DNA from 4 places in the Rhizobium sp. YAF28 genome. Region 4 is predicted to be linked to each of the others. Evidence: predicted binding sites of a transcription regulator. Region 4 holds the regulator's gene; each other region holds the start of a gene.
The links. The regulator PhoB, encoded in region 4, activates phosphate uptake and scavenging genes when phosphate is short. The targets are predictions, from matches to a motif close to TGTCATNNANCTGTCAT.
Positions count from the first base shown of each region.

Region 1: the regulator PhoB is predicted to act here: its motif matches at 2,555-2,571, upstream of ppk2 (polyphosphate kinase 2).
Region 2: the regulator PhoB is predicted to act here: its motif matches at 2,819-2,835, upstream of pstS (phosphate ABC transporter substrate-binding protein PstS).
Region 3: the regulator PhoB is predicted to act here: its motif matches at 2,856-2,872, upstream of AB4Z13_RS24565 (PhoX family protein).

Region 1 covers NZ_JBFRCX010000010.1:216,294-221,517, reverse strand. Annotated here, with positions in the region: gene AB4Z13_RS23345 (branched-chain amino acid ABC transporter permease) at 1-203, opposite strand, end outside; gene AB4Z13_RS23340 (branched-chain amino acid ABC transporter permease) at 200-1,060, opposite strand; gene AB4Z13_RS23335 (ABC transporter substrate-binding protein) at 1,115-2,290, opposite strand; gene ppk2 (polyphosphate kinase 2) at 2,624-3,532, shown strand; gene AB4Z13_RS23325 (ABC transporter permease) at 3,572-4,414, opposite strand; gene AB4Z13_RS23320 (ABC transporter permease) at 4,418-5,224, opposite strand, start outside.
Region 2 covers NZ_JBFRCX010000002.1:589,280-594,503, reverse strand. Annotated here, with positions in the region: gene pstA (phosphate ABC transporter permease PstA) at 1-612, opposite strand, end outside; gene pstC (phosphate ABC transporter permease subunit PstC) at 615-1,592, opposite strand; gene pstS (phosphate ABC transporter substrate-binding protein PstS) at 1,681-2,703, opposite strand; gene AB4Z13_RS07260 (bifunctional diguanylate cyclase/phosphodiesterase) at 3,052-5,178, opposite strand.
Region 3 covers NZ_JBFRCX010000011.1:158,717-163,940, forward strand. Annotated here, with positions in the region: gene AB4Z13_RS24555 (HugZ family pyridoxamine 5'-phosphate oxidase) at 1-216, shown strand, start outside; gene AB4Z13_RS24560 (ArsR/SmtB family transcription factor) at 332-649, shown strand; gene AB4Z13_RS24565 (PhoX family protein) at 793-2,766, opposite strand; gene AB4Z13_RS24570 (aspartate aminotransferase family protein) at 3,014-4,342, shown strand; gene AB4Z13_RS24575 (alpha/beta hydrolase family protein) at 4,482-5,224, shown strand, end outside.
Region 4 covers NZ_JBFRCX010000004.1:326,894-332,117, reverse strand. Annotated here, with positions in the region: gene AB4Z13_RS11675 (aspartate aminotransferase family protein) at 1-36, opposite strand, end outside; gene AB4Z13_RS11670 (GcrA family cell cycle regulator) at 461-991, shown strand; gene AB4Z13_RS11665 (pyrroline-5-carboxylate reductase) at 1,296-2,084, shown strand; gene phoB (phosphate regulon transcriptional regulator PhoB) at 2,281-2,964, opposite strand; gene phoU (phosphate signaling complex protein PhoU) at 3,096-3,809, opposite strand; gene pstB (phosphate ABC transporter ATP-binding protein PstB) at 3,854-4,669, opposite strand; gene pstA (phosphate ABC transporter permease PstA) at 4,684-5,224, opposite strand, start outside.

The DNA.
Region 1 (5,224 bases), on a different contig from region 4:
CCGGCATAACCAAGGATTAGATCCAGAGAAACGGCAAAGAGCGCCAGGATGGCGATCTCCGTCAGGATCAGCATCTGCGATGGCAGGACGAAGATCGCGGCGATGGCCACCAGCCACAGCGCGAACTCCCAGATCTGCCAGCGTCCGGCGTGCCTCAGGAGCCCCATGGCCTCCGTGGAGGCGTTGTTGCGTTCGCCGCTCATCGGCCGCCCTCCCGGGAGAAGAGGCCATGGGGCCGGAGGATCAGCACAAGGATCATGACGGCATAGATGATGAAGGCGCCGAGTTGCGGCACGTAATATTTGCCGGCGACATCGGCGACGCCGAGCAGAAGTGCTGCGATGAACGGGCCGGTAATGGACGAGGTGCCGCCGACGGTCACGACGATCATGAAATAGATGAGGTATTTCAGCGGAAAGTTCGGATCGAGGCCGAGCAGTTCGGTGCCGAGTGCGCCACCAAGGCCGGCGAGACCGGAGCCGAGCGCGAAGGTCAGCGCGAAGATGACCGAGACATTGATGCCCATGCCGCGGGCGACGCGTCCGTCATCGACGGCCGCACGTAGCTGGCTGCCGAAGCGGGTTCGGGTGAGCGCCAGTTGCAGCGCGACCGTCAGCACCGCGCAGATGACGATGATGAAAAGCCGGTAGCGGCCGATATCGATACCGAGGAAGTCGAAGCGGCCGCTGAGTTCAGGTGGCAGGTTGATGAGTTGCTGCTGCCCGCCCATGAAATAATCGATTGCCGCGATCGCCATGAAGACGAGGCCGATCGAAAACAGCACCTGATCGAGATGTGAGGCCGAATAGAGGCGGCGGTAGAGCAGCCGTTCCAACACAATGCCGGCAAGCGCCGTGACGATGAAGGCGGCGGGCAGGCACCAGTAGAAAGAGGTGCCGTAGCTATTCATCATAATGACGGTGACGTAACCGCCTGCCATCGCAAAGGCTCCATGCGCCAGATTGACGAAATTCATCAGACCCAGCGTGACCGACAATCCGCAGGCGAGAACAAAGAGAAGCATGCCATAGGCGATGCCGTCGAACAGGATTGTCAGCATGAGACCTCACTGCATCCAGGCGGCGGAATTGCTTCCGCCGCCTGTTTCCTGGGCTTACTTGGCAGCCGTATTCGGATCGTGGATCTTTGGATAAGTCGCGAACTCGACATTGTAGAGCTCGCCGTTCTTCTCCTTGACCTCGCGCATGTAGATGTCCTGCACGATGTCGCGGGTATCAGGATCGATGGCGATAGGCCCGCGCGGGCTGACGAATTCCATGCCCTTCATGGCGTCGACAAGCTTCGTGCCATCAGTATCGCCGCCAGTCTTTTCGAGCGCTGCATAGGCGACATGCATCGCGTCATAACCGCCGACCGACATGAAGTTCGGGCGCATGTTCTTGTTGGCCTTGCGAACTTCTGCAACGAAGGCCTTGTTTTCCGGGCTGTCGTGGTCGGTCGAATAGAAGTGGCCGGTGATGACGCCCTTGGCGGCCGGTCCCATGCCGTTCAGGAGATCGTCATCGGTGACGTCGCCAGTGGCGATCAGCTTGATGCCGGCATCTGCAAGGCCTCGATCGATGAACTGCTTCATGAAGATCGCGCCGACACCCGAAGGCACGAAGACGAAGAGGGCATCCGGCTTGGCATCACGTACACGCTGAAGGAAGGGTGCAAAATCGGGGTTCTGCAGGGGAACGCGGAGTGCTTCGACAACCGTGCCCCCTTCCTTCTTGAACTGGTCGGTAAAGCCCTTTTCGATGTCGATGCCCGGACCGTAATCGGTCACCAGCGTGACGACCCGCTTCAGATTGTTCTGGACGGCCCACGTGGCGACCGGAACGGCGGATTGCGGACCGCCCATCGAGGTGCGCACGAAATAGGGCGACTGCTTCATGATGGCCGAGGTCGTGGCCGAGGTGATGATCGCCGGAACCTTCGCTTGGTTGAGAACCGGGGCGACACCCATGGCAAGCGGCGTCAGGCCGAAACCGACCAGCATCTTGACGCCATCATTGACGACGAGTTCCTGGGCGATGCGGCGGGTCTGGTCGGCAGTGCCGGCATCATCACGCAGGACGAGCTCGACCTTCTTGCCTGCAACCGTATCGCCGTTGATTGCCATGTATGCGCGAGCGCCGGCCTCGACCTGGCGTCCGGTTGAGGCGAAAGGGCCGGTCATCGGCAGGATCACGCCGATCTTCACCGTTTCCTGTGCAAATGCAGGCGCTCCGGCGAGTGTGGCGAGCGCAGCGCCAGCTACGAATAGTCTTCTTGAAAACGAAACCATGTATACTCCTCCCAATGTTGTGCACCATATCTCTCTCCCGGAGACATGCCCGCGACCTGAGCGTTTTCCCTCGCTCCTCCGAAGAAAACGCCGCCATCGCGAAAATTGCTCAGCAAGTCCAATGTATACATAAAACTTGACATGGCACAAGCCGCGGCCATCTGTAGAACCAGTCGATTGCGACCGCCGGGACGACCATGAAAGGCGGGGCAAGCCGGTGTTTCGGCCTTATAATTTTGCGTTTTGCCAAAGCAAATTTTCGATCGTCGCAACTCTGTCATATAGCTATGGCGAGAACGTGCTTTATCGAGCGAATTGAACAGGGAGCGTGCCATGATCGAAAACACTGAGCTCGACCGTATCAAGAACGAGATTGCAGACAGCTTCGATGAAGAGCTGGAAATGCAGATGGAGGAGGACCGGCTCGACGAGCTGGTCGCCGAGGGCATGTCCGGCCCGGCCGAACAGACGCTCGAACGCAAGCTCTATTTCCGAGAGCTTTTCCGCCTGCAGCATGAACTTGTCCGCCTTCAGGACTGGGTCCACTACAAGAAGCTCAAGGTCGTCGTGCTCTTCGAAGGCCGCGATTCCGCCGGCAAAGGCGGCGCGATCAAGCGCGTGACCCAGCGCCTCAACCCGCGCGTATGCCGCGTCGTGGCACTTCCGGCGCCGACCGAGCGCGAGCGGAACCAGTGGTATTTTCAGCGCTATACTCCGCATCTGCCGTCGGCAGGCGAAATGGTGCTCTTCGACCGCAGCTGGTACAACCGCGCCGGCGTCGAGCGTGTCATGGGCTTCTGCAGCAAGGACGAGCTGGAAGAGTTCTTCCGCTCGGTGCCTGAGTTCGAGCGCATGCTGGTGCGCTCCGGCATCATCCTCATCAAGTACTGGTTCTCGATCACCGACGAGGAGCAGGAATTCCGCTTCAACATGCGTATCCACGATCCGCTGAAGCAGTGGAAGCTTTCGCCGATGGATCTGCAGAGCCGTGTCCACTGGGAAGAATACACCAAGGCCAAGGAAGAGATGCTGGATCGCACGCATATCGACGAAGCACCGTGGTGGGTCGTCCAGGCCGTGGACAAGAAGCGGGCGCGCCTAAACTGCATCGCGCATCTGCTGAGCCAGATTCCTTACGAGGATGTGCCGAAGGAAGAGATCGTACTTCCCGAGCGCGTGCGTCACGAAGACTATCAGCGTATCCCGGTTCCGCCGGAACTCTACGTTCCCGAAGTTTACTGATTTCTTGGAGCCGCTGCCGGTTCTGCCGGCAGCGGTTTCTCAATGCGCCGATTGCTGCTTGGCGCGGGCGACGATCTGCGTCGGATTGACGAATTGCAGCGCGATGATGAGCCAGAAAAGCGTCGTCACCATATAGATCACCGCCATCGCATCGATTGATTGGCTGGCTCGTACGCCGGATGCAAAGACCGCGTAATAAAGAGAGACGACGAGCGTCTGGGTCTGCGGTCCGGCGATGAGGAAGGTCAGCTCGAACATGGCAAGCGTGCGCACTAGAACGAGCAGCAACGCGGCCAGCATGCCGGGCAGCAGGAGCGGCAGCAGAATACGGATGAAGAGGCTGGTCGTACCGGCGCCGAAGACGCGGGCGGCTGCCTCGATGCGCGGATCGATCTGCTCGATGAAAGGGATCATGACGAGCACGACGAAGGGGAAGGATGGCACGAGGTTGATCAGCACCACGCCCCAGAAGGTGCCGCCGAGCCCGAGCTGGTAGAGCACGGTTGCCAGCGGAATGCCATAGGTCAGCGGTGGGATCAGCAGCGGCAGCAGGAACAAGAGGATGATGGCGCGCTTGCCCGGAAAGTCGCGCCGTGCCAGCGCATAGGCTGTCAATACACCCAGAATGCCCGAGATGATGACGACGACAAACGCCATCTCGAAGGTGACGATGACGACGCTGGAAAGCTGGAACTCGCTCCAGGCGCTGAAATACCAGCGGTCCGTCCAGCCGCGTGGCAGCCATGTGCCGAGCCAGCGTGTGGCGAAAGAGTTGACGATCACGGCCGCGATGACCGCAAGCAGGTTGAGGACAAAGAGGGTCGCGAGCGCCCAGACGGCGATGCGCCAGATCTTAGAGGTAAGGCCTTGGTCACGGATCATGGCTCAGCCTTTCGTGCCGCCGGCCGGGCCGCGGTAGAAGAACGAACGCGCGCCGAGGATGGCGACAACAACAATGAGCTCGACGCCACCCATGATCAGGGCGATCGCCGTGCCGTAGGAATGGTCATATTGCTCGAAGGCGGCCTGATAGGCTGCAATCGAGATAACGCGTGTCGGGCCGGCCGGCGCGCCGAGCAGGACGGCCGATGGGAAAACGGCGAAAGCCTGCACGAAGGAAAGGCAGAAGGTCACGGCAAGGCCAGGCACCAGCAGCGGCAGGAAGACGCGCGCAAAGCGCTGGCGCGCATTGGCGCCGAGCGTAGCAGCAGCCTGCTCGATCGCCGGGTCGATACCGGTGATATAGGACAGCGTCAGCAGGAAGGCGAAAGGGAAGCCGGTAATCAGCAGCGAGGTGAAGACGCCCCAGTAGTTGTTGGTGAGCTTGACCGGCGAATCCAGGATGCCGAACAGGATGAGCGTCTCGTTGAACCAGCCGCGCGGGCCGAGAAATGTCAGCAGACCATCGGCGACGAAGACGGTGCCGAGCGTGATCGGCAGCACGAGGATCGTCGTCAGCAGGCGCTGCCGGCGCATCAGCCGGACGCGAAAGGCAACGGGGACTGCGAAGGCCAGGTTCACGATGGTGACAGGCAAGGCCAGCCACATGGTGTTGGCGATCGTGCCGTACTGGAACTGGTCCGAGAAGAACTTCGCGTAATTTTCGTACCAGATACCGCCATCCTTCGGCATCAGCGAATCCGCGACACCGTAGACGAAGGGATAGATGAAGAGCGCGATCATGAAGAAGAG
Region 2 (5,224 bases), on a different contig from region 4:
CAGGATACCGGTGAGGATACCCGTGGAGGCGGCACGATAGAGGACGTTGAGAGTGACCTTCCAGCGCGGAATGCCGAGCGAAAGGGCTGCCTCACGCATGACATCGGGAACCAGCCTCAGCATCTCGTCGGTCGTGCGCACCACGACCGGCAGGAAGATGAAGGCGAGCGCGATGCCGCCGGCAAAGCCGGAGAAGCGTGAGGTCGGACGGACGACCACTTCATAGACGAACAAGCCGATGATGATCGACGGCGCAGAGAGCAGGATATCGTTGACGAAGCGGATGGCCTCGCCGAGCTTCTTGCCGCGGGCGAATTCCGACAGGTAGGTGCCGGCGAGCACGCCGATCGGTGTACCGATCACAACGGCGAGAACGACCATCAGCAGGCTGCCCATGAACGCGTTGGCGAGACCGCCGCCGTCTTCGCCGGGCGGCGGTGTCATTTCCGTGAGAAGGCTGGGGCTCAGCGCAGACAGACCGTGGACCAGCGTCGTCCAGAGTATCCACACCAGAAAGACCAGGCCGAGTACGGTGGCGATGCCGCAGAGCGTCAGCGCGATTGCGCTGCCGATCTGGCGGCGGCGGTAGAGGGAGCCCGAATAGGTAGCCATGATTATTCCCCCCTCTGCTTTGCCATACGCACCAGCATGAGTTTGGCGGCCGCCAGAACGATGAAGGTGACAACGAAGAGGATGAGGCCAAGTGCTGCCAGCGACGACCGGTAGAGGTCGTCCGAAGCCTCGGCAAACTCATTGGCGAGCGTCGCGGCAATCGAGGTGCCGGGCTCCATCAGCGACACGGCAATGTTATGGGTGTTGCCGAGGACGAAGGTGACCGCCATGGTCTCGCCGAGCGCGCGGCCGAGACCAAGGAAGATGCCACCGACAACGGCAGTGCGGGTGTGCGGAATGACGATGTCGCGCACCACTTCCCACTTTGTCGAACCAAGCGCATAGGCCGATTCCTTCAGCTGCGCGGGGACGACTAGGAAGACGTCACGCATGACCGACGAGATGAAGGGGATGATCATGATCGCCAGCACGATGCCTGAGGTCAGCATGCCGATGCCGAGCGGGGCACCCGAAAACAGCGCACCGATCAGCGGGATCGGACCCAGCCAGTCGATGAGCACCGGCTGGATGTAATCCGACATGAACGGAGCAAAGGTGAAAAGACCCCACATGCCGTAAATGATCGAGGGGATGCCGGCGAGAAGCTCGATGGCACCGCCGATCGGTCCGCGGATGGAGCGCGGCGCAACTTCGGTAATGAAAACCGCGATGCCGAGGCTAACGGGAACGCCGATGATCATGGCGAGTGCCGAGGTGACCAGCGTGCCGTAGATCGGCACGAGACCTGCGAATTGCTGAGCAACCGGATCCCATTCGGTGCCGGTCAGGAAGCCGAAGCCGAAGGTGCGGAAGGCAAGAAGCCCGCCCATGGCCATGGAGATCGCCGCTGCCAGCAGAGCGGCGAGAACAAACAGGCCGCAGCCCAAAACTATCCAATAAAAAATCCGATCGCCTGCGGCGCCGTCGCGGCGCTTCACGCCCGCGGTGTCGGCGGGCAGCGATGCCAATGCTTCGCTCATATCCGTACGCTCTGCTGCTTTGAGGGGGTGTCAAAGGCATTCGGGGCAGAAAGCTTGGCTTTCCGCCCCGACCGCAGTTTCGTCAGGATCAGCTCTTGAAAGAGGCCGTCCAGTAATCTTCGATCTGCTTCACGAGCGTGTCCGGAAGCGGAACGTAATCGAGCGAGGAAGCTTCCTTCTGGCCCTTTTCGAGAGCCCACTTGAAGAAGGAGAAAGCAGCCTTGGAGCGTTCAGCGTCCTTCGGCTCCTTGTACATGATGGCCCAGGTGGTTGCCGTGATCGGCCAGGCCTTTTCGCCCGGAGCGTTGGTCATGATCAGGTAGAAGTCCTGAGCCTTGCCCCATTCTGCGCTTGCAGCGGCAGCCGAGAAGCTTTCAGCGTTCGGCTTCGGATACTGGCCGGCAGCGTTCTGGATGAGAACGTAGGGCAGCTTGTTCTGCAGGGCGTAGGCGTATTCGACGTAACCGATCGAGTCCTTGACGCGGGTAACGTAAGCAGCAACGCCTTCGTTGCCCTTGCCGCCGATGCCGACCGGCCAGTTAACGGCAGTGCCTTCACCAACCTTCGACTTCCAGTCCGGGTTTACCTTGGAGAAGAAGTTGGTCCAGTTGAAGGAGGTGCCCGAGCCGTCCGAACGGTGAACAACTGCGATCTGGCTGTCGGGCAGCTTCAGGCCCGGGTTCAGATCGGCGATGGCCTTGTCGTTCCACTTGGTGACGTTGCCGAGGTAAATGTCAGCGAGGACCTTGCCGGAGAGCTTCAGTTCGCCTGATTTGATGCCCTTGACGTTGATGACGGGAACGATGCCGCCGACAACGAGCGGGAACTGGCCAAAGCCGCCAGCCGTCAGATCTTCCGGCTTGAGCGGGGCGTCGGAAGCGCCGAAGTCAACCGTTGCAGCCTTGATCTGGGCGATACCGCCGCCCGAACCGATCGACTGGTAGTTCAGCTTGTCGCCGGTTTCCTTGTTGTAGTCTGCCGACCACTTCGAAAGAACCGGATAGACGAAGGTCGAACCAGCGCCGGTAATATCGGCAGCGGAGGCCGAGACTGCCAGAGCGGCAACCAGGCCGGCGCCGAGGCAGGCCGAAAGAAGTTTCTTGGTGAGCATTTGCGACTCTTCCCTGATGGAACGAAAGGACGACGAGGCTCGGCGCCATGGAGGGGGTGTCCACTGTCAGGGGCGCTGAATTTCCTCGTCACGGGAAGGCGGCTAGGCGTCTATTATTACAGTTTGATGACAGTTTGTGACGGGTGACATGAAATGCAACGCTGTGCATAAGTCGCTGAAGTCACTGACTTTCCTAGTGAATCGCGCGCTGACAAAGCCTTCGTAAATGAGGTGCGGCCCTATTGCCGCAGGGCTGCGGTCGATTGCCGCAGCAATGCGTGAAAATGTCGTTTTCAGACGCCAAAATGCTCCGAGGACCGGACGACCACCCGAGTGTGCTGCCGCAATCTATGCGGCAAGCTCTTGAAGCTTGCTGGATATCTCGAGTGCCGACATAGGTTTTCCGATCAGATAGCCCTGCAGCTGGTCGCAGCCGGCCTCACGCAGGATCGCCGCCTGGCGCGTATTCTCGATACCTTCAGCTGTCACGGGAATCTGCAGAGCGGTCGCCAGGGAGATGGTGGCTCTCAGAACATCGGCGCCATTCGAGGCTTGGTCGAGAGCGGATACGAGCGAACGGTCGATCTTCATGCGATCAAACCCGAACTGCCGCAATGCGCCGATGCTTGCATAGCCGCAGCCAAAGTCATCAAGCGCGAATTTTATACCGACCTGTTTGAGGTGATCTATCGACCTGCGGGCCTGTTCCGGATTTGTCATCAGGACGCCTTCCGTGATCTCCAATGTCAAACGCTTCGGATCGAAATCGAGCTCCTGCAGAAGCGAGATCACTTCGGCGGCGAATTCCGGATTGCAGAGTTGGACCGGCGAAACGTTCACCGACAATGACAGGCCAGGCCAGTTCTTGGCATGCCCGATCGATGTTTTCAGCATATGAGCGCCGAGCGCATCGATGAGGCCGCACCTTTCGGCGAGCGGGATGAAAATCTCAGGGCTTATGTTCCCTGTTGGAACTCGCCAACGCGCTAGCGCTTCAAGACCAGTAACAGCACCTGTCGCAGCAGAGACGAGAGGCTGGAAAAAGGCTTCGATCGCACCATTGCTAATGGCGCTCTTCAACAAAGCTTCCATTTCGGCGACCCTCTGGCGTTCCAGATCCAGCTCCGGGTCGTATTCGATCGCCCGGCCTCTGCCGTTTGCCTTGGCACGATAGAGCGCCATATCCGCCCTGCGGAGAAGCTCCAAAGGCGGTACGTCTCCGTCACGTGCGGCAGCTCCGATGCTTGCGCCAACTTCGATCGTTCGCCCTTCGATTTTGAAGGGCTCGGTGAACAGCGCCAGAATAGTCTCTTCTATCTCCCCACGCGCGGCGGTTCCAATCTGCACCAGCGCAAACTCGTCGCCTCCCAGCCGGGCGGCCGCAACGACTTCAGGGTGACAGGCGATCAGGGCGTTCGAGACGATCCGGATCAGGTCATCCCCTACCGCATGCCCCCAGGCGTCGTTGACAGCCTTGAATCCATCGAGATCGACCAGATAGAGCCGGGGTGGCGCAACATCGGTATCTTCCAGCTCTTCCAGCAGTGCGAGAAGCCCGTGCCTGTTCAACAGGCCGCTCAGGCTATCGTGGTTCGCTTCGAAAATCGCCGCTTGCGCCAATTGGCGCAGGCGGCGCGCCTCTGCTGCACCCACCAGCAGAACACCACCCAGAAACATCGCAAGGATGATGACAGCAGCCGCGACGTAAGGATAGACTTCGTGAAACACGGCGGTTCCGGGCGCTTTGCTGGGCCAGACAAGATGGCCTATGACGCCACCTCCTATGTCCGTGATCGGTGTGTTCAGCAGGCCCGACTCGGGCGCGGCGGCGAGGCGCAGCCCTTCGAGTTCATGCTCGTCCGAAAAAGTGTCGAGAACCTCCGACGTGAGATCCTTGTAGAGGCTCAGCACACTCAGCTTCGGAAGCTCGCCTTCTGCGGTGAAAGGCTGGATTGCCTGTGACACGATCAGCGCGATGCCCGTTTCGGTTCGGATGAAATTGACCACCGGCGCCTGTCCGGATTCAGCAGCTTTGTCGATCTGCTGGTAAAAAGCTTCGCCGAAAGAAGCACTAGGCTGGAAGGGCTTGCCTTTGGCATATGCGGAGATGACCGAAGAGCGGTCGGGGCCGATCACGACCGCGCCGTCATAGAGCGGATAATCCGCTGTGGTCTTGCCCCAGTTCTCATAGGCCCAATCCGTGGCGTCAGGAGATGAGATCGCTTTATAGGCATCATCCCATACGGCGTTGTCCGTGGTTGTCGCGCTCAAACGATTGGCAAAGGCCGAGATCGCTGCACGGGCAGCGCGCGTGGCCCTGGCATCATCGATCTTGTTTGCAGACCGGTTCATCGTGGCGACGACATGGGCCATGAGGCCCGTCAGCACGAGAGCGACGACGAGGAAGAAGATGGTTGTCGCAATGATGGAAGACGTTTGGGTTCGAACGTGCCTACCTGCAAGATTCGACGACATGCCAATCCCGAAAAGATGAATTGCAAGGCCATGTCTATGGTGACGG
Region 3 (5,224 bases), on a different contig from region 4:
CAAGATTTAGTAGCGCGCCATCCGGACCTCATGTTAGCGCTGACATCCAGGCTGAAGGCACCTGAAGCGGGTCCCTGGCGCATATGTGGGGTCGATTCCGAAGGTTTTGATATGATTTCAGGTGACTTATTGATGCGTTGCGAGTTCGACATACCCGCTGAGGACTTAGATCACATTTGTTCAAACATATCTAAAATAGCATACCTGATACCTTAAATTTAGGTATATACAATCTTCGAGCCCAATTGCTAGTTTTCGCCGTCAGTCAAAGAACCGTCTGACGGCCTGTGCCTGTACGGATGATGTACGTTTCGCATTAGGAAGAAAAAATATGGAAACCTCTGATTTGGCCGAGCACACCAATGTGGCGGCAGCTTTATTATCGGCCATGGCCAACCCCAAGCGTTTGCTGATCCTCACCAGCCTGGTAAAGGGAGAAGTGCCTGTCGGCGTTCTCGCCACCCAGGTCGGCCTGAGCCAGTCGGCCCTCTCCCAGCATCTGTCGAAATTGCGCGCTCAGAAGCTGGTCAAGACCCGTCGTGATGCACAGACGATCTACTATTCCAGCAACTCCGAGCCGGTCATGAAGATCCTCGCGACGCTGGAGGATATCTACGTGGCTCAGAACCGGAGCAGGTCTGCAGCCTGATGTCAGCGCTGACATGATGTCAGTCTGAGCAGCGTTCCAGGGAAATGCTTCCGCGGGCGCCGCTTAACGATTTTCAGCACGTAAAACCTTTGGGACCGGCAATTCGCAAGAATTGCCGGTCCCGTCTGTGTCAGAACGACAGGTTAGCTGCCCACCACTCCGTTGCTAGCGCGCGTCAGCACGACGAGCGACGGACGCGCCGGCACACCCGGCTTGAAGTCCGGCCAGCTGGTGCCGGCATCTTCCATTGAGGTCGCATCCTCGTTATCGGCCATACGCAATTCACCCGGATGCTGGACCGAGAGGAAGACACTGGAGCCGTCCGAGGTAAAGGTCGGCGAGCAGGTCTCCGAACCGACAGGCGCGATATAAATGAGCTTCGGCAAAGCGCGGCCCGAACCTTCCGTATCCATCACATAGACGGAATCGGCGATGCCCTCAGGCGGCGGACCGTCGGTAGTGACCCAGAGGCGGCCTGCTGGATCCACGGCAAGGTTATCGGGGTCGGTGAACCAGCCGGCCGAGGTGGTCGCCGGGTGGAACATCGCCTGGTCTTCGGGCTTGGCCGGATCACCGCAGAGCACGAAGACGTCCCACTTGAAGCTCTCAGCGGCGTAATCGGGCTTGTCAGGACCGCCTGGCGTTACAAGCTCCAGCAGATGCCCATGCGGGTTGGGGCCACGTGGATTGGCAACGTTGACCTGTTCCTTCTCGTCGTCCCCCTGGCCCTTCGGCAAGCGATCCTCGTTTTCGGTCATGGCCACATAGAGCTTGCCGGTGCCGGGATGCGGGATGAAGCCCTCCGGCCCGTCCATCGGCGTCGCACCAACAAGGTCGGCGGCAGTGCGGGTGGCGAGAACCACGTCTGCCTGCGTCTTGAAGCCGGCTTCCGCCGTCAGCGGGCCTTCGCCGGCAACGAGCGGGATCCAGCGCATCGTGCCGTCGCTTTCGAACTTGGCGACAGACAGCGTGCCGTGATCGAGCAGATCCTTGTTGGCGGCGCGATCGTTGGGGTTCCACGGATCGCGGGTGACGAAGCGGTAGATATATTCGAAATCGTCGTCATCACCCATGAAGACCACGACGCGGCCGTCAGGCGCGACGCAACATTGCGCGCCTTCATGCGTCATGCGGCCGAGCGACGTGCGCTTGACCGGCTTTGCCGTCGGATCGAAGGGATCGATTTCGACGACCCAGTCGAAACGCATCCATTCGTTCGGCTCTTCCTCGAACTTGAAGCGCGGCTCGACGCGGCTGACGGAATAGATGTCGTTCTCATCCTCGTCCCAGCCCTGGCGCTCGACCAGTTCCTGGTTCGGCAACTTGGTATAGTCGCCGGCAAAAACGTCCATCGCGCCTTCTTCGCCTGAGAGCATCGTGCCCCAGGGTGTGATGCCGCCATTGCAGTTCGAGATCGTGCCGAAGACAACCGTGCCGGTCGGATCGGCCTTGGTCTTGAGCCGGTCGTCGCCGGCAGCCGGGCCGGAAATGCCGATCTCCGTGCTCATGTGGATGCGGCGGTTATACTTGCCGTCCTTAGCCACCTGCCACTGATTGCCATCCTTGCGCACTTCGAAAACGGATATGCCGACAGCAGCCATGACGGCGCGGATCTGATCCTCGGTCATCTTCTCGCGGTAATCGTCCGCGGTCAGGCCCGGGAACATCAGAAAGGGCGTCGCATATTCATGGCTGACGACCATCAGGCCGTGATCGGAGCTCTTTTCGCCCCACGGCAGCGGCAGGAACTGCGTGAAGTCATTGTTGTAGCCAAACTGGCGCTCGGCCGCCTTGCCATTCAGCTTGGCGACATCGAATTCCGGGCTGTCGGTAAAGAGAGCGTCGCCCCAGCGAATGAGGATCTGGCGCTCGTAACCATCAGGCCAATGGTCGGCGGTGTCGCGCACGCGCTTCAGTTCGGGGAAAGTAAGGGTCGACTCGGCAGCTTCTGCCCTCGTTGCTTCGAGCGCCGGCGCAAAAGCAGCCGCACCCATGGCGGCGATAAAGCCCTTGAGAACGGTACGGCGACGAACGCCTTCTTCGAGAATGGTGCCGTAGCTCGGCGCAAATGCACGCCGCGGATTGGGACGCGGTCTGGTTTTCTGGCGGTCCGTCATGACTACCTCCGGTAAAAATGGTTGAATTTCAAGGAAATGAATGAAATGCCCTCGGCCATTGCGGCCATCGATTTTTGTAGCAATGCCGGGCGAAGGATTGATGACGCCCGAAGTGTCCGGCAACGGCAGACAGCGGCGCTTCTTCGGCTTGACGCCTTGCCGGGCGCTGATAATTTGACCGGGCAGTAAAAATAAACGGCGCCAAGCCTTGAACGGGAACGGCCTCCCCAACGGCCAGGAGAACAGCATGTCCAACCGCCTGAATGCAACGCCAAACGACCTTCGCGCCTTTTGGATGCCCTTTACCGCAAACCGTCAGTTCAAGAAGGAACCGCGCCTCTTCGTGAGCGCCAAGGATATGTACTACCAGACCCATGACGGGCGTCAGGTTCTGGACGGTACGGCTGGCCTCTGGTGCGTGAATGCCGGACATTGCCGTCCGAAGATCACCGAGGCGATCAGCGAACAGGCCGGCGAACTCGATTACGCCCCGGCCTTTCAGCTCGGCCATCCCAAGGCTTTCGAGCTCGCCAACCGCCTGGTCGACATCGCGCCGGAAGGATTGGACCACGTCCTCTTCACCAATTCCGGCTCTGAATCGGTGGAAACGGCGCTCAAGGTGGCGCTCGCCTATCACCGCGTGAAGGGCAACGGCTCACGCTTCCGCCTGATCGGCCGTGAGCGTGGCTATCACGGCGTCAACTTCGGCGGCATCTCGGTCGGCGGCATCGTCACCAATCGCAAGATGTTCGGCACCCTGCTGACCGGCGTCGACCACATGCCGCACACCCACCTGCCCGGCAAGAACAACTTCACCCGCGGAGAACCCGAGCATGGCGGCGATATCGCCACCGAACTCGAGCGCATCGTCACTCTGCACGATGCATCCACGGTCGCCGCCGTGATCGTCGAACCGGTTGCGGGTTCGACCGGCGTTCTCATTCCGCCGAAGGGCTATCTGCAGAAGCTGCGCGAGATCTGCACCAAGCATGGCATCCTGCTGATCTTCGATGAAGTCATCACCGGCTTCGGCCGTCTGGGCGCTCCCTTCGCTGCTCAGTACTACGATGTGAAGCCCGATATCATCACCACCGCCAAGGGCCTGACCAACGGCGTCATCCCGATGGGCGCTGTCTTCGTGACCTCGGAAATCCATGATGCCTTCATGAATGGCCCCGAGCACATGATCGAGTTCTTCCACGGCTATACCTATTCTGGTAACCCGATCGCCTCGGCCGCAGCTCTTGCAACGCTCGACACCTACAAGGAAGAAGGCCTGCTGACCCGCGCAGCCGAACTCTCCGACTACTGGGCCGATGCGCTGCATTCGCTGAAGGATTGCCCCAATGTCATCGACATCAGAAACACCGGCCTTATCGGCGCCATCGAACTCGACCCGATCGCCGGTGAGCCGACCAAGCGGGCCTTCACGGCCTTCCTCAAGGCTTACGAAAGCGGCCTGCTGATCCGCACGACAGGCGACATCATCGCTCTCTCACCGCCGCTGATCATCGAGAAGAAGCACATCGACGAACTCTTCGGCAAGCTGCGTACGATCCTGCAGAACAACATCTGAGCTCGATAGTCCCGATTGAATTCAAGGGCGAGGCTTCGGCCTCGCCCTTTCTTTTGATATCGGCGACCTCGATCGCGTTATCGGTCTCCAGCCTCAGGGATTTCCTCCAGACAGGGCAAATCAACCCAATGGAGATCCGATGCCAAGACTCGCCTTTGTCCTCCCTCTGCTCCTGCTGCTGGTATCAGCAGCACATGCCGGAACCGGGTTCCGCCAAACCACCCTGCCCGGCAAAAACGCCGATCGCTCAATGCATGTCAGCATCTGGTATCCGACCGCGTCTGACGCCACACCCGTCCTTCTCGGCGAAACACCGGCCTTCGTCGGCCAACCTGTCATCAAGGACGCCGAACCCGTGGCCGGCCCGCATCCGCTGGTCGTCCTCTCCCATGGTTATGGCGGCAGCTGGCGCAACCTCGCCTGGCTTGCGGCCGACCTCGTTGACGCGGGCTATGTCGTCGCCGCACCCGATCATCCCGGCACGACCACACTCGACATGCGAAAGCCCGATGCCGTTAAACTGTGGAAGCGCCCTGGCGACCTCAGCCGCGTGATCGATGCGCTGCTCGACAATCCCGATCTGACGGGCGGCGTGGCATCCGATCGGATTGCCGCCATCGGCCATTCGCTCGGCGGCTGGACGGTCGTCGAACTGGCGGGCGGCCGCTTCGACGCGGCCAAGGTGACGAAGAATTGCATGGCTGAATTCAGCGCGATCTATTGCAAGATATTCGAGGCGCTCGGCATCGGACGCGATGCGGCTTCCAACGCGGCGATGGCCGCCGATCTCGGTGATGCAAGAATTCGTGCCGCGGTGACGCTCGACCTCGGACCTGGCCGCGGGCTGACACCGGAGAGCCTTGCGGCAATCCATATCCCTCT
Region 4 (5,224 bases):
AGAATAGGTATCATAAAGCGGCGAGGCTTCAGCCATGGCGCAATCTCCTGGTCAGGCTCTAAGGCAACGGACTCCGGCTAAGAAAACCAGGCCCGAAAAATCAAAAATGCCGCCTTGCGGCGGCAGGAAGCACTATTTACTTTTCGCACTGCAATGTCAACAAAACTGAGGATTTAGCACATGCGTCAAGCCTCAAATCAGACTTGCAGGTCTATCAACAGCTAATGTTGCAGAAATGACTCTCCGGGGAAGCAAGTTGGGGAAAACCCCGAATTCGGATTCATCGGATTCACGCGACTCTTGTCACAGAGTCAGGCTCACACTAGGTTAAAGTTCAATTACTAGACTGCATGCGGCGGAACTAGTCACCAAAATTGATCAGGCGTTTCTTGCTTCGGAGACTTCCGAGGCAACGGTGAGGGATTCTGCCATCACCAACGCGAAAGGTGGAGACAGGGCAATGAACTGGACAGACGAGCGTGTCGAGAAGCTCAAGAAGCTTTGGTCAGAGGGGCTGAGCGCCAGCCAGATCGCTGCGCAGCTTGGCGGAGTGAGTAGAAACGCTGTTATCGGCAAGGTTCACCGGCTCAGTCTTCCCGGCCGCGCCAAGGCCGGCGGCACGGCAACCGCTGCGCGCGCAACGAAGCGCAATACGTCGGCTCCGCGCGCCCCGAACTATGCGTCTCGCATCACCACCCGCACCGTTACCCGCCAGCAGGGCGCAACGATGCTGAAGGAAGAGATCGAGATCGAAACGGTCGAGGAAATGGAATACGTGCCGGCCAAGAATGTGGTCGTGCCGATTTCACGCCGCCTTGGCCTGACGGAACTGACGGAGCGCACCTGCAAGTGGCCGGTCGGCGATCCGCTGAAGGACGACTTCTACTTCTGCGGCTGCGACTCCCCGGATTCCTCGCCCTATTGCAACTATCACCAGCGCCTCGCCTACCAGCCGGTCAGCGAACGCCGCAAGGCTGTCCGGGTCGCCTGACCCGCGATCTTCCAACAGACGCAACGTACCATCACCCCTCCTCGCCTATGCGCGGAGGGGTGATTTTTTTAGCCGGCACAGGAGGACTGGAAAACCGCTCCTGACCACGACTATCTGCCGGAGGCCGATCTCTGCCGGTCGTTCACCATGCCTGACAATGCGAAGTTACGTGGCCAACACCACCGATGTGTTTCAGCCCCAGGCTGGCATGGAACGGTGGTCATGGCGCTGTAACGCGATTTTCTGATGCAGATGCGGTATTCTCGTGGAGTAGCACGGCGCAAACAGTCGGTCAGGGGTGCCAATGGAGATCGATCCAAAGCGGATGACAATGGGGTTCGTCGGGACGGGCACGATTACCGAGGCCGTCGTCACCGGATTGGGCAAGACAGCGTTTCGCGACACACCGATCGTGCTGTCACCGCGCAGCGCAAGCGTCGCCGCCCGCCTTGCGGCGGCAAACCGGAATGTGTCGATCGCTTTGGGGAACCAGGATGTTCTCGACCGATCCGATCTCGTATTTGTGGCGGTGAGGCCGCAAATTGCCGAGGAGGTCATCCGCTCGCTCCGATTTCGGCCGGGCCACCATGTCATCAGCTTCGTCGCGGCCACGCCAATGGATCAACTGCTGGCGTGGATCGATCAGCCAGTTCGCCTGAGCCTGGCAATTCCACTTCCGTTCATCGCAGATCTTCAGGGCGCGACTGCGATCTACCCGCCCGACGAGGTTTCCCACGCCCTCTTTTCGGCGCTCGGAACGGCGATCCAGGTTGAAAACAGACCTGAGTTCGAACTTCTCGCGGTGGCGAGCTGCCTGATGGCCACCTATTTCGGCATCCTGGACGCGACGTCGACCTGGCTGCAGAGCCAAGGGCTTTCGAGAACGGCTGGCGACGCCTACCTCCGTCAATTGTTTTCCGGCCTCGCCCATGCTGCCCGTTCGAAACCTGTCGCGAGTTTTGATGAACTCATCGGCGAGCATTCGACCAAGGGCGGATTGAATGAACAGGTGCTCGAAGACTTTCGCGATTTCGGTGGCGCTGTGGCTCTGCAAAAGGCTCTTGATCGAGTTCTTGCACGCATTCGTCTGTAGAAAGCAAACCCTCTTGAAGTTCGCTTTCGGCGCCTAGTGTCGGCTTCCAGAAGAAGCTGTGCTTCGCCGAGACAGGTCGCTTCAAGCTCGACGGACAGGGCGGGCCTACCCATCGCTGTTTCTTCAGAAGGACACCAGATAAGCAAACGGGCCGCCCGGCAAGCGAGCGACCCGTCTGGACCTCCGATCACTCGGATCAGGCTTCCATGGAATATCCCGCGCCGCGGACGGTGCGGATGACATCCTGCATGTTGGAGAAGTTCAGCGCCTTACGCAGGCGCCCGACATGGACGTCGACGGTACGTTCGTCCACGTAGATATCGTGGCCCCAGACGCCATCCAGAAGCTGCGAGCGGGAGAAGACCCTGCCCGGCGACGACATCAGGAATTCGAGCAGGCGGAATTCGGTCGGGCCGAGGCGCACTTCGCGGCTCTTGCGATGAACGCGATGGGTTTCGCGATCGAGCTCGATATCACCACACTTCAGAACGGTGGAGAGAACCTCCGGACGGGCGCGTCGCAGCATCGCCTTGACGCGGGCAACGAGTTCCGGCGTGGAGAAGGGCTTGACGACATAGTCGTCCGCGCCGGTCGAGAGACCGCGAACGCGTTCGCTCTCTTCGCCGCGTGCCGTCAGCATGATGATCGGCAGGCGCTCGGTCTCCGGCCGCATGCGCAGCCGGCGGCAGAGTTCGATGCCGGAAACGCCCGGCAGCATCCAGTCAAGGATGAGCAGGTCCGGCGTGCGCTCCTGAAGCCGGATTTCGGCCTCGTCGCCACGGAGGATCGTATCCACCTCGAAACCTTCAGCCTCGAGGTTGTAGCGGAGAAGCACACTCAGCGCCTCTTCATCTTCAACAACTGCAACTCTTGGGATCATGCGTGTCAGTCTCCTAATGCATGATCCTTAAACCGGGGGTGATTTAAGCAACGGACCATGCAGAAACTTGGAATTGGCTGCGACCTTTGCGCGCCCCAGCGCAGGGCGCGCACGCAATTGGCAGGTCCGGATTACTCCGTCACCGCACCGACGGTATTGGAGCTGTCGTCCTTCGGACGCTCACCCTCCGGCTGGGCGCCGGTTGCCATGTAATAGATCGTCTCAGCGATGTTGGTCGCATGGTCGCCGATGCGCTCGATGTTCTTGGCGCAGAAGAGAAGATGCGTGCAGCTCGTGATGTTGCGCGGATCTTCCATCATGTAGGTGAGGAGTTCGCGGAACAGCGAGGTGTACATCGCGTCGATCTCGTCGTCGCGCTCGCGGATGGACTTGGCCTTGTCCGCAGAACGCGTCGTATAGACGTCGAGCACTTCCTTGAGCTGGACGAGCGCCAGTTCGGAGAGATGCTCGAGACCGCGGGCGAGCTTGCGCGGAACGCCGGTGCTCTGGACGGCGATGACGCGCTTTGCGGTGTTCTTGCCGAGGTCGCCGACACGCTCGAGGTCGGCGGCGATGCGGATCGAACCCATGATCTCGCGAAGGTCGGAGGCCATCGGCTGGCGACGGGCGATCGTGACGATCGCCTTGTCGTTGATTTCGCGTTCCGCGTGATCAAGGATCACGTCGTCGGAAATGACCTTCTGGGCGAGCGCAGTGTCGCCGTTGACCAGCGCACGGACGGCCTCGCCGACCATCTGTTCGGCAAGACCACCCATCTCGGAAATGCGCCGGGACAGGAATTTCAGATCGTCATCGTAAGCGGAAAAAATATGTGTCGATGCCATGGGGCTTTGTCCTCGAAAATCGGGAAGGCTTCACATCGCCAAAATCAGCCGAACCGGCCCATGATATAGTCCTGGGTGCGCGGATCGTCGGGATTGGTGAACATCTTGTCGGTGTCGTTTTCCTCGACCAGGTTGCCGAGGTGGAACATGGCCGTACGCTGTGATACGCGCGCGGCCTGCTGCATGGAATGCGTCACGATGACGATGGTGTAGTTTTCACGCAGCTCATGGATCAGCTCTTCGACCTTGGCAGTCGCGATCGGGTCGAGCGCCGAGCAGGGCTCGTCCATCAGGATGACTTCCGGGCTGACGGCAACGGCGCGTGCGATGCACAGACGCTGCTGCTGACCGCCGGAAAGGCCGGTGCCGGATTCATGCACGCGATCCTTGACCTCATTCCAGAGGCCGGCGCGCTGCAGGCTCGTCTCGACGATCTGGTCCAGGTCGGCCTTGGATTTGGCGAGGCCGTGGATGCGCGGTCCGTAGGAGACGTTTTCATAGATTGTTTTCGGGAACGGATTCGGCTTCTGGAACACCATGCCGACACGGGCGCGGAGTTCGACGACGTCGATGTCAGGATCGTAGATATCGTCGCTGTCGAGCGTGATCTTGCCGGTGACGCGGCAGCCATCGATCGTGTCGTTCATGCGGTTCAGCGACCGCAGGAAGGTGGACTTGCCGCAGCCCGACGGGCCGATCAGGGCGGTCACGGTGTTTTCGCGGACGTTCAGATTGACATCGAAAAGCGCGCGCTTCTCGCCGTAATAAACGGAGACATCCTGTCCGATCATCTTATACGGGACGTTGCTCATTTTCTGGTCCAGCGCCTTCTCAACTGCAGCTTCCGTCAACATGTTCATGATCTCTACTCCGTTTACCAGCGGCGCTCAAAGCGACGACGCAAGAGGATAGCTCCCATGTTCATGACGATCAGGAACAGGAGCAGGACGATAATGGCACCCGAGGTTCTTTCCACGAATGCGCGCTCGGCTTCGTTGGCCCACATGTAGACCTGAACCGGAAGCGCCGTGGAGGGATCGAGTGGACTGCTCGGCGCCTGGGCGACGAAGGCGACCATGCCGATCAGCAGCAGCGGCGCAGTTTCGCCGAGTGCGTGGGCAAGGCCGATGATCGTGCCGGTCAGGATGCCGGGCATTGCAAGCGGCAGCACGTGGTGAAACACCATCTGCATCTTCGAGGCGCCGAGGCCGAGGGCAGCCGCGCGGATCGACGGCGGCACGGCACGGAGCGCTGCACGCGTGGCGATGATGATCGTCGGCAGCGTCATCAGCGTCAGCACCAGGCCGCCGACCAGCGGTGCCGAACGCGGCAGGCCGGCGAAGTTGATGAAGACCGACAGGCCGAGCAGACCGTAGACGATCGACGGGACGGCGGCGAGGTTGTTGATATTGACC